2 regions of the Aquitalea sp. ASV11 genome follow, and region 1 is predicted to be linked to the other one. Evidence: predicted binding sites of a transcription regulator. Region 1 holds the regulator's gene; the other holds the start of a gene.
The links. The regulator FNR, encoded in region 1, switches genes on or off when oxygen is low (the NO sensors DNR and NnrR bind a similar motif). The targets are predictions, from matches to a motif close to TTGATNNNNATCAA.

Region 1 (5,586 bases):
GCCGAGGCGGCCGGGCTGTTCAGCCTGTTGCGCACCATGGGATCTTCGGTGGGGATTGCCATTGTCAGTACCGCCTATTCGCGCGGCGAGCAGTCGGCCTGGAATGCCTTGAGCGGTTTTTTCAGTGCCGACAATCCCTGGTTGCAGGATTATCTGGCGCGCATGGGCAAGACGGTGGTGGATGGCACCACCGCTACCCAGCTGGCGGCAGAGTTGCAACGCCAGGCGCTGATGGTGTCCATCGTCGATGTGTACTGGCTGATTACCTACAGCTTTCTGGCCATGCTGCCCTTGCTGTTGTTGCTCAGGCCGCGCAAGGCAGCGCCGGGGAGTGAGCCAGCCGTCGACGTGGTGATGCACGAATAGCCACCGTCGAACGGGCAATAAAAAACGGCGACCAACTGGTCGCCGTTTTGTTGCCTGCATTCAGGCGATTACTTGCTCAGGTGCGGCGCGATGGTGGCCAGCAGCTGGGCCAGCACCTTGGGGTTGGCGGCCACGATGTCGCCAGATTCCATCCATTCCTGCTCGCCGGTCAGGTCGGTGACGATGCCACCGGCTTCCTGCACGATCAGGCTACCCGCAGCGATGTCCCACGGCTTCAGGTTCATTTCCCAGAAACCGTCCACGCGGCCACAGGCCACATTGCACAGGTCGAGCGAGGCTGCGCCTTCGCGACGTACGCCGGCAGTCTTGCCCAGTACATCCTTGAGCATGCCCAGGTACTGGTCGATATAGCTTTGGTCGGATACCGGGAAACCGGTGGCGATTACGCATTCATTCATCATGAAGCGCTTGGAAACACGGATGCGGCGGTCGTTGAGGAAAGCGCCAACACCACGCGAGGCGGTAAACAGATCGTTACGGCTAGGGTCGTACACCACGGCCTGCTGCACCTGGCCCTTGTGCGCCAGTGCGATGGAGATGGCGTATTGCTGGTGGCCATGCAGGAAGTTGGTGGTGCCGTCGATGGGGTCGATGATCCACTCGTATTCGGAGGAGCCCACGCCTTTGGCGCCGGACTCTTCTGCTAGAATGGCGTGCTTGGGATACGCCTCGAGAATCATGTCCACGATGGCCTGTTCGGCAGCGCGGTCCACGTCGGTCACAAAGTCATTGTGCTTTTTCTTCTCTACACGAATGGTATCGAGGTTAAGCGACGCGCGCTGGATTACACTGCCAGCACGGCGGGCGGCTTTAACCGCGATATTGAGCATCGGATGCATTGACGGCCTCTAGAACGGATAGCAGATGTCAGCCAACATGGCTCGACATCTGTCAGTAACAATCTGGGTTAAGGAACAAAAAAAGCCGGCGCGAGCGCGCGGGCTTTTTGATATGCCCGCCATTTTAATGTGAAACTGCTGATGAATAAACCCCAAGTACCTGATTTTCTGAAAAACATTCGCATCGTGTTGGCTCGCCCCAACCATCCGGGCAATATCGGTTCGGCCGCACGGGCGATGAAAACCATGGGGCTGACCCGCCTGTATCTGGTTGAACCCAAAGTGTTTCCCAGCGATGAAGCCAATGCACTGGCCTCCGGCGCGGTGGATGTGCTGGAGAGCGCCACCGTGGTGGCGAGCCTTGCCGAAGCGCTCAGCGACGTCACCGTGGCCTGCGCGCTCACCAGCCGCCGCCGCGAGCTGACCACGCCATTGTCCACTCCGCGCGAAACCACGCCGGAACTGGTGGCCCGCGCGCGCGATGGCGAACAGGTGGCGCTGGTGTTCGGCAATGAAACCTTCGGCCTGTCGATTGAAGAAGTGGAGCAGTGCAACCGGCTGGTGACCATTCCGGGCAACCCGGATTACTTCTCGCTCAACCTGGCCATGGCAGTACAGGTGATGACTTACGAGCTGTTCAGCCATACCGGCGTTGATGTGGAATACCTGCGGCCGGAAAGCGAAACCGCCAGCCTGGGCGAGGTGGAAGGCTTCTGCCAGCATCTGGACCAGACCATGGACGCCATCGGCTACTACCGCCGCCGTAACAGCGAGCGACTGATGCGCCGCATGCGCGCGCTGTTCAACCGGTCCGGCATGCTGCGCGACGAGGTGGACATTCTGCGTGGACTGATGAAGCAGATCCAGCGCGTGGCAGACGGCCATGAGCACGGCGGCGAATCCTGATTGCGGTTTTTATCTGCCTTACACGCAGCCTGCGCTGCGTGATCTGGCTTTCTTGCTGACCGCCCCTTCCCCCTGGGATAGTGGCTGCAATCTTTCGCCACAACGCCTGCTGGGCCCGGATGGCCCGGCCTTGCTGGCCGCACTGGAACAAGACCCGGCACCGCTCTATGCCTGGCTGGCCGAGCAGCCCTGTCGCCGTCTGGGCCACTATGCCGAGCGCTTGCTGGCTTTCTGGTTTCACCTTGCGCCCCATATCGAGCTGGTGGCCGCCAATCTGCCGCTACGGGACGCCAGTGGCCGCACCATTGGCGAATTTGATTTCCTGATCCGGCTGGATGGCGAACCACTACACGTGGAGACTGCCAGCAAATTCTATCTGCAATTGGGTGCCGGCCCGGACAGCCTGGTAGGCCCCAGTCTGCGCGATGCCTGGCTGCTGAAGGCGGGTAAATTGCAGGCGCAGTTGCAGTTGTCCCGCCACCCCTTGGCCCGTCGCGTATTGCCGCCAGGCTTTGTGGCCTGCGCCAGTCAGGCCCGGCTGGCCGGCTGGTTTTTCTATTCCCGCCCGACACGTCCCGCCCCGCCACTGGCTGCGGATCAGCTGCAAGGCTGGTTCAGCCCGCTATTGCAGCCCTGGCCCAGTACCAGCCCGGCATCACGCTGGTTGTGGTTACCACGCTTGAACTGGCTGGCTCCGGCCCGTGTGGCCGAAGCCGAAGTGCGCGAACAGCACAGCCTGCAGCAGGAATTGCGCCAGGCCCTGGTGCCGCAACTGGTGGCAGAGCTGCTGCCGCTGGGCGATGGCTACTGGGAGGAGGTGGCGCGCGGTTTCGTGGTGCCGCCAGGCTGGCCCGAAGCAACACGCCTGCAAGCATTGATGGCCACGTTGCCAGGGAGTCCTGCAGCATGAAGCGCTTGCTGTTGTTGTATGCCAGCCAGACCGGCCGCACCTTGCAGCTGGTTGACGCCGTGCGCGCCAGCGTAGCGCAACTGGCGGATGACCTGCAGTTCAACTGCCTGCCCGCCGAGCAGGCCACACTGGATGACTTGCTGACAACAGACGGCATCGTGCTGGCAACGCCGGAGAATTTTGGCTATATGGCGGGCAAGATGAAAGATTTCTTCGACCGCACCTTCTACCCCGCGCAGGGCCTTACCGAGGGGCTGGCCTGCCTCTTGCTGGTGTCCGCCGGTAACGATGGCATGGGGGCTGTGTACGCCATGCGGCGCATCATCGCCGGCTATGGCTGGGACGAAGTGCTACCCGCCGTGGTGGTACGCGGCGAGCCGGACGCCGCGCAGCTGGCTGAAGTGGCGGAACGGGCCGAGCAACTGGTGGCCGGCATGCTGATCGGGCGCTGGTAATACCTTGACCGGAAGAGTTAGTGCTTGCGGAGAATGGCGTGCCTGCCCGGATGGGCGGAAGATGCAAAAAGGGCGGTAAGGCGCATTGCGCCCACCGCCCGGATGGCTGTTACCGTGCTGTCGGCTTACACGCCGTTGGCGTGGGTACAACCGGAGATCAGGTCCTTGAGTGCATCGGCCTTGATCAGCTGGATGTGCTTGTGGTCCACGCTTAGCCAGCCTTGTTGCTGGAACTTGGATAGCGTACGGCTGACGGTTTCCAGTTTCAGGCCGAGGAAGCTGCCGATTTCCTCGCGGCTCATGCGCAGGATGAAATCGTTGGCGGCAAAGCCGCGGGTGGACAGACGCTGTGACAGGTTCAGCAGGAAGGCAGCCAGACGTTCTTCTGCCTTCATGTTACCCAGGAGCAGCATGACGTTCTGGTCACGCACGATTTCGCGGCTCATCAGGCGGAAAAAGTGGTGTTGCAGGCTGGGAATGTCGCGCCCCAGGCTTTCCATGCGGTTGAAGGGCAGTTCGCAGACTTCGCTGTCTTCCAGGGCAATGGCGTCGCAGCCATGCACATTGGACGAGATGCCATCCAGGCCCATGAGTTCGCCGGACATCAGAAAGCCGGTGACTTGTTCACGACCGTCCTGGCTTGCCACGCTGGTCTTGAAGAAACCGGTGCGCACGGCAAACAGCGATTTGAAGGCTTCGCCACTGCGGAACAGGTATTCACCGCGCTTGAGGCGGCGGCTCTGACGGATAACTGCATCCAGCTGTGTCATTTCGTCGCGGTTCAGCCCGATGGGCAGGCAGAGTTCGCGCAGACTGCAGTTGGAGCAGGACACCTTCAGTGCGTGCAGAGTGTGTTGGTGTTGGTCTGACATCGCGTGTTTTGTACAACCCTGTAAAGAAGCTTGACCCTTGTCAAAGCGGAATTCGCACGTTTTCCGCAAATTTACCAGTCCACCTGACGTTTGACTATCAATACCCGACGACATGCACACCACCCATCCGTTTTCGCCTACCCACTGTGAGTTCGACCGAGCATTGATCGAACGTCTTGATGGTTCCGGCCCAAGATACACTTCTTACCCCACCGCCGACCGGTTTACCCCGGCATTCGGTGAGAAGGACTATAAACACTGGCTGAAGCAACGCCACCTGGGCATGCATCAGAACGCAATATCATTGTACGTTCATATACCGTTCTGTAATACGGTATGTTACTACTGCGGCTGCAACAAGATCATTACCAAGGACAAGAGCCGTGCCGACCGCTACCTCGATTACCTGGAAAAGGAAATCAAGCTGGTTGCCGCCTCGCTTGGCTGCCGGGAAAAGCTGATCCAGCTGCACTTTGGCGGCGGTACGCCGACCTTTCTGTCCGACGAGCAGCTGGACCGCCTGATGACCATGTTGCGTGCCCACTTCGAATTTTTGCCGGAGGGAGAATATTCCATCGAGATCGACCCGCGCAAGGTGGGTCGTGAAACCGTGCATCACCTGGCGCGACTGGGCTTCAACCGCATGAGCGTGGGCATTCAGGACTTCGACCCGCAGGTGCAAGCCGCGGTGAACCGGGTGCAAAGCGAGGAAGAAACGCTGGAGGTGATCGAGGCTGCGCGCGAAGCCGGCTTCAAGTCGGTCAGTGTGGACCTGATCTACGGCCTGCCGCTGCAAACCCGCGAGTCGCTCAAACGCACGCTGGACAAGGTGATTGCCATTGGCCCGGACCGGCTGGCGCTGTACAACTATGCCCATTTGCCCACCGTGTTCATGCCGCAACGGCGCATCAACGAGGCGGACCTGCCAGCAGCCAGCACCAAGCTGGACATCCTGCAGGACGCGGTAAAGAGCCTGGCGGATGCAGGCTATGTATTCATTGGCATGGACCACTTTGCCAAGCCGGAAGATGACCTGGCCATTGCCTTGCGCCAGGCGCGCCTGCAGCGCAATTTCCAGGGCTATTCCACCCATGCCGACTGCGACATGATCGGCCTTGGCGTGTCGTCCATCGGCAAGGTTGGCCCCTGTTACAGCCAGAACGAGAAAGACCTGGACAGCTATTACGCCGCGCTGGACGAAGGCCGGCTGCCGGTAA
Region 2 (5,586 bases), on a different contig from region 1:
GGCGTTGCTGCCGCCAGTTTGGGCGTATTGGCTTCGGCTGCGGTTGTGGCTGGCGCGCAGCCACGCTGCCATCCAGCGCAAAGCCCAGGTCGATATGATATTCGCGCAGCAAGGGCAGGTTGAGCGGTGCCAGCCCGGTGGCAAGATGAATGCGCGACAGCACGTCGGCCACGGCGGCGGCATCGCTGGCCGTTACCACAAACCACAGGTTGAAGTGGTGGTCGCGCTGGTAGTTGTGGTTGACCTCGGCATGGCTGCTGACAAAGGCGGCCACTGCATCCAGCCGCTCCGGCGGCACGGCCAGTGCGGCCAGCGTGCTGCTGCCCACGGTATTGGGTGCAAATACCGCGCCCAGCCGCGATAGCAGGCCAGCCTGCCGGGCTGATTGCAGCAGTTGCAGCAGCGCGCTGGCTGTCCAGCCATCGTCCAGCATGGCGGCCATGTCGGCAAACGGCGTGGCACTGAGCGGAAACTGCTTCTGGCAGCGGTCCAGTGCCTGCAGGCTGCGTGGCGGCAGTACGCCAGGGTTTGAAGGGTCTGGCATCACATCCCCATCCTGCCGGCACGGCTGCTGAAGAAAATGCCGGATGGCTCCAGCGCCGGCAAGGTGCGGCGCACGGTGAGTGTGGCGGTGTCGATCACCACCAGCTTGTTGTCATCGCGGCTGGACAGCCACACCGCATCGCCACGCGGGGTGAATTCCATGTGCAGGATGGCGCGGCCCGGTTGCAGGGTCTTGATTAGCTGCCGGGTCGGCACATCAATCACCTGCACCTTGTCGTTATCGGGGAAGGCAAAGTTGACCCACACCCGCCGCCCGCCCGGTTCGGCCATCACGAATACCGGCTGGCCCAGTACCGGAACTGTCGCCACCTGCGCCCAGCTGCGGTTGTCGGCCACCAATATTTCATGCTGGCCGATGGCAGGCAGGAAGGCGTAATCCCCGGCGATGGACCAGCCGCGCAAATGCGGCATCTTGTACACCGGCATGGTCTGACGGCCACGGCCATAGCCGGCCAGAATGCGCCGCACACCGGCATCGGCATGCCAGCTGTCCAGCAAGGCCAGCCCGTCTTCGCCGTACAGCCCGGCAATGAAATAGCGGCCATCGCCACTGGCCAGCCCGTCGTAAGGTTGCTTGCCGATATGCTGGAAGCGCTGGACTTTGGGTGCAGTGGGCGTGCTGGCGTCCAGCACATCGATTTCATCGGCATCAAACAGCGCATAGGCAAAACGCTTGCCCGGCAGGTCGGCAAGGCCCACCACGCGCGATGGTTGGCCATTGGCCCCGGCAGCGGCCGGAACACTGGCCAGCAAGGCCAGGCTGTCGGCATCAAACAGCTTCACCCCGCCGGGGCTGTAGTTTTGTGCGGCAATCACCCGGCCATCGCTGGAAATGGCTCCGCCTATGCTGTTGCTGGCCTGCTCCACCCGCTTCACCAGCCGGGCGGAGAGCAAATCCACCTTGCTGATGGCGCCATCGCGGCCAAACACATAGGCATAGCGGGCATCCGCGGAAAACACCACCGAGGCATGGGACAGATCGCCCAGGCCCTGCACCCGTGCCAGCGCCTGTTCATGGGTGTTGTCGACAATCTGCACGCTGCCGCTGGCGCGTTCGATCACCACGCCCAGATTGCCCGTGCCACGCAAGGGTGGCGTACTGGCGCAGGCGGCCAGAGTCAGGCACAGCAGCGGTGCCAGCAGACGGGCTAGCGTGCGCCGCCCTGTTGCAAGAGTTGAACCAGCCATTGCGCTTCTTCTTCGGAAAGGAAAGGCCGCCAGGGCGGCATCGGGGTGCCGGGGCGGCCATTGAGAATGGTGGCCACCAGACTGTCGGCCGGTTTGCCGGCCAGTGCCTGGGGGGTGAGCGGGCTGCCCAGCCCGCCTTTCAGGCTAAGCCCGTGGCAAGCACCGCAATCGTTATGCAGCAGTTGCAGCAGCTCACCCGCACGGGGTTCTGCCGGTGGCGCTGCTGTGGCCTGCTGGCACAGGCTGATTGCCAGCAAGGCCACCAGACAGATGCCACGCCTTACTGGGCCAGAATCCATGTCACCAGCTGCTTGAGGTCGGCATCCGGCACTTGCGGATTAGGCGACATCGGAATGGCACCAAAACTGCCGGAACCACCCGCCTTCACCTTCTGCATCAGCTTGGCGGTGACATCCTGCCCCTTGTATTTGGCCGCCACCTGCTTGTAGGACGGGCCAACCAGCTTGGCATCCACGCTGTGGCAGGCCAGGCAGTTGTATTGCTTGGCCAGTTCCGGCCCGCTGGCCGCCTGGGCCAGCCCGGCCGACATCAGCCCACCCAGGGCCAGCGCAATCAGTACATGTTTCATGCTGCTCTCCTTGTTCCGGCAGACCACGGACGATCTGCCGGATTTCAACAGTGAAAGGACGGCGACGACTTATTTCAAATCAATAAATATCGTGCTGGGTATTGAACACATTGAACTTGCCGGTGGGGGTGATCAGGCGCGGGTCCTTGATCACGGCCTTGAGCTTGCGGGTCTTGTCGTCCACCACCACGATGGCCGATTGCTTGTCCTTGCCGCTCCACACCGAGAACCACACCTCGCTGCCATCCTTGTTGTACTCCGGCTGCAGCACGCGCTTGGCACCGTCGCCCAGGCCAGACCACTCGCCAATCGGCAGGGTGACAAAGCCCTTGTCCAGATGGTTGATGTCAAACACGGCAGCGCTCTGGCTGACGGCTGCATCCGGGTTCAGCGCGGTATCCACCCACAGATTGTGTGATTTTGGATGAGTCTTGATGAACAGCGAACCACCGCCCTGCCCCTTCAGCACCCGCACCACCTTCCAGGCCTGGGCCTTGTGCTTGTCCGGGTCGGTACCGATCAGGCTGATGCTGTCGTCGCCCAGATGGCCGGTGGCCCATACCGGGCCGTATTGCGGGTCGACAAAGTTGGCACCACGGCCGGGGTGCGGGGTTTTGCCCACATCCACCAGCGCGGCCAGCTTGTCCAGCTTGGTATCCACTACCGCCACCTTGTTGGAGGCATTGGCCGCCACCATGAAATAGCGACCGGTAGTATCGAAGCCGCCGTCATGCAGGAACTTGGCGGCGTCGATGGTGGTGGTCTTGAGATTGGCCAGGTCGGAGTAATCCACCATCATGATCTTGCCGGTTTCCTTGGCATTGATGACGAATTCCGGCTTGAAGTGGCTGGCCACAATCGAAGCCACACGCGGCTCGGGGTGGTATTCGTTATCCACCGTCATGCCACGGGTGCCGACAATCTTCAGCGGCTTGAGGCTGTTGCCGTCCATGATCACATACTGCGGCGGCCAGTAAGCCCCGGCCACAGCCAGCTTGTCTTCAAAGCCCTTGAACTTGGAGGTTTCCACCGAACGGGCCTCCAGGCCGATGCGGATTTCCGCCACCGTGTCCGGCTTGGCCATCCACAGGTCGATCAGGTTGATCTTGCCGTCGCGGCCAATCACGTACAGGTAGCGGCCGGATTGCGACAGGCGGGAAATATGCACGGCGTAGCCGGTTTTCAGCACGCTGACGATCTGCTTGCTATTGCCGTCGATCAGCGCGATCTGCCCGGCGTCGCGCAGCGTCACCGAGAACAGATTGGCCACATCCAGATTGTTCTCTTTATGCGTTGGCCGCTTTTCTGGTGGAATCAGCACCTTCCACGTCCCCAGCATGTCCTTCATGCCGAATTCCGGCGGTGTCGGCGGTTCCTGCTGCACATAGCGCGCCATCAGGTCCACCTGGGCATCGGACAGCTCACCCGAGGTACCCCAGTTGGGCATGCCGGCTGGCGAGCCGTACTTGATGAAGGTTTTCAGGTATTCGGTGCCCCGCGTCAGGGTGATATCCGGCGTCAGCGGCTTGCCGGTGGCCCCCTTGCGCAGCACCCCGTGACAGCCGGCGCAGCGTTCGAAGTAAATCTGCTTGGCCTGGGTGAACTCCGCCTCGGTCATCGGCGGGGCCTTGGGGTTGATGTTCTGGTGCATGGGTTCGGAAACCAGCGGCGAGGCAGCTCCCTGGTATTTCGCCTCCGGGGCGGAGGTCGAGGTAGTGGCGGTATCCGCCCAGGCCTGCATCACGGAAAAAGGCAGGGCCGCCAACAACACACTTCTTGGCAGCCAGGACAAGCGCGGGGTCTTCATGGTTAGGGCTCCAGCGTGACAGTAATGCTTGGTTGCCGGCATCTTCATCCCGCGGGCATATCCCCCTCCTTGATTCGAATCAACGGTTTAACCATGGGGTTGCCAGGGTCTCCGCTCCTGCTTAATCCCAGCTATCACGCAATATCCCGGCACCATGCCGGCTTGATCCTCCAACCATACCGAAGCAATTCAAGAAAATTCAGACATCTCCCACCAAGGCAACGCCATTTCCCGATAGCTCGAGATCCAGACTCAAACAACCATGCACCTGACATGGCAACAGATGCTGCTTGCACAACTGCCGACCGATAACAGGCTCTGCGCCAATGACGTCCTCCCCCGTAAAACAGGACCAAACACCATGCTCATCAGCCCGCCCTCTTTACACCATCGCCAACAACAACAAAGCGATGCTGACTGGCTCGCCAGCATCCTGCCCGATCCAAGCGTAGGCCGTTACCCATTGAGCACGGGCTTCGAATGGCATGGCGGCATCCATGTACTGCTCAACGGCAGCGGTGAAGCCAATACCGTACGCGCCATTGCCAGCGGCAATGTCATCCATTTTCGTGATTGCGGCCCCGGTGAACTCATGCCGGAGCCGGACTCGCCCATCGCCCGCTTCGGTTTGAATAGCCCCGGCTGCGTGGTGATGCGCCATGAAACCGAAATCGGTGCCGGGCCGGATGGCCACGTAGTGTTCTTTTCCGTCTATCAGCATCTGGCCAACTTGAAGCCGGCGGTACGGGATGCCTTTAAAACCGGCAAGTTGCTGCCACGCAAACAGGCATTGGGCCAGTCCGGCTATGCGGGAGGAAAGGCAGGCTTTCATTTTGAAATTTTCTGCAACAGCGAAAACCTGCGCCGCCTGACTGGCCGCACCGGCGGCCTGCTGCCACTCACCCAGCATGGCCGCGACAACATCCTGTTTGGTGACATTCACTTTTATCTGCCTGCGGCCACTCCGCTATACCGGTTTGCCAATGAGCAAGCCGACTGGAGCCCGCGCCATGCCAGCCTGCGTCCGGCCAGCCACACCGACCGACCACTGTTTGTCACCCTGCAATTCGACAAGGGCAATATCAGCCTGCACACCCGGCAACAACAAGGCCAACACTATCCACAGCTGCCGGACTCCCACCGACCGGCCTACTGGCACAACTACGAAGCCGGTATGGCGAAACTGGCGGGAAAAATTGCCGATCAGTACCCGGCCGCCTCCGCCAGCGCAGTATACGAACTGCTGCGTTTTGGCCGACTTGTCGCCCGGGAACAACACAGCGCACTCCCCGCACAACTGCCGCACTGGCACCAGATCAACACCCCGACCGGCTGGCATTGGGTCAACCTGGCCAGCAACGACATCAAAAAATACAGCGATGCCGACTTCCCGCACTGGCTGGGTTGGACCTGGATAGACGACGACCCCAGCGACGAC

Region 2: the regulator FNR is predicted to act here: its motif matches at 4,218-4,231, upstream of JHD62_RS16440 (nitrite reductase).

What each region holds. Positions count from the first base shown of each region.
Region 1 covers NZ_JAELUD010000008.1:6,066-11,651, reverse strand. The annotation lists gene JHD62_RS04455 (DHA2 family efflux MFS transporter permease subunit) at 1-366, shown strand, start outside; gene JHD62_RS04450 (inositol monophosphatase family protein) at 435-1,226, opposite strand; gene JHD62_RS04445 (RNA methyltransferase) at 1,368-2,132, shown strand; gene JHD62_RS04440 (DUF1853 family protein) at 2,110-3,042, shown strand; gene JHD62_RS04435 (flavodoxin family protein) at 3,039-3,497, shown strand; gene fnr (fumarate/nitrate reduction transcriptional regulator Fnr) at 3,623-4,369, opposite strand; gene hemN (oxygen-independent coproporphyrinogen III oxidase) at 4,482-5,586, shown strand, end outside.
Region 2 covers NZ_JAELUD010000059.1:5,590-11,175, forward strand. The annotation lists gene JHD62_RS16420 (Lrp/AsnC family transcriptional regulator) at 1-544, opposite strand, end outside; gene JHD62_RS16425 (cytochrome D1 domain-containing protein) at 544-1,752, opposite strand; gene JHD62_RS16430 (cytochrome c) at 1,713-2,051, opposite strand; gene JHD62_RS16435 (c-type cytochrome) at 2,033-2,341, opposite strand; gene JHD62_RS16440 (nitrite reductase) at 2,421-4,148, opposite strand; gene JHD62_RS16445 (hypothetical protein) at 4,531-5,091, opposite strand; gene JHD62_RS16450 (hypothetical protein) at 5,323-5,586, shown strand, end outside.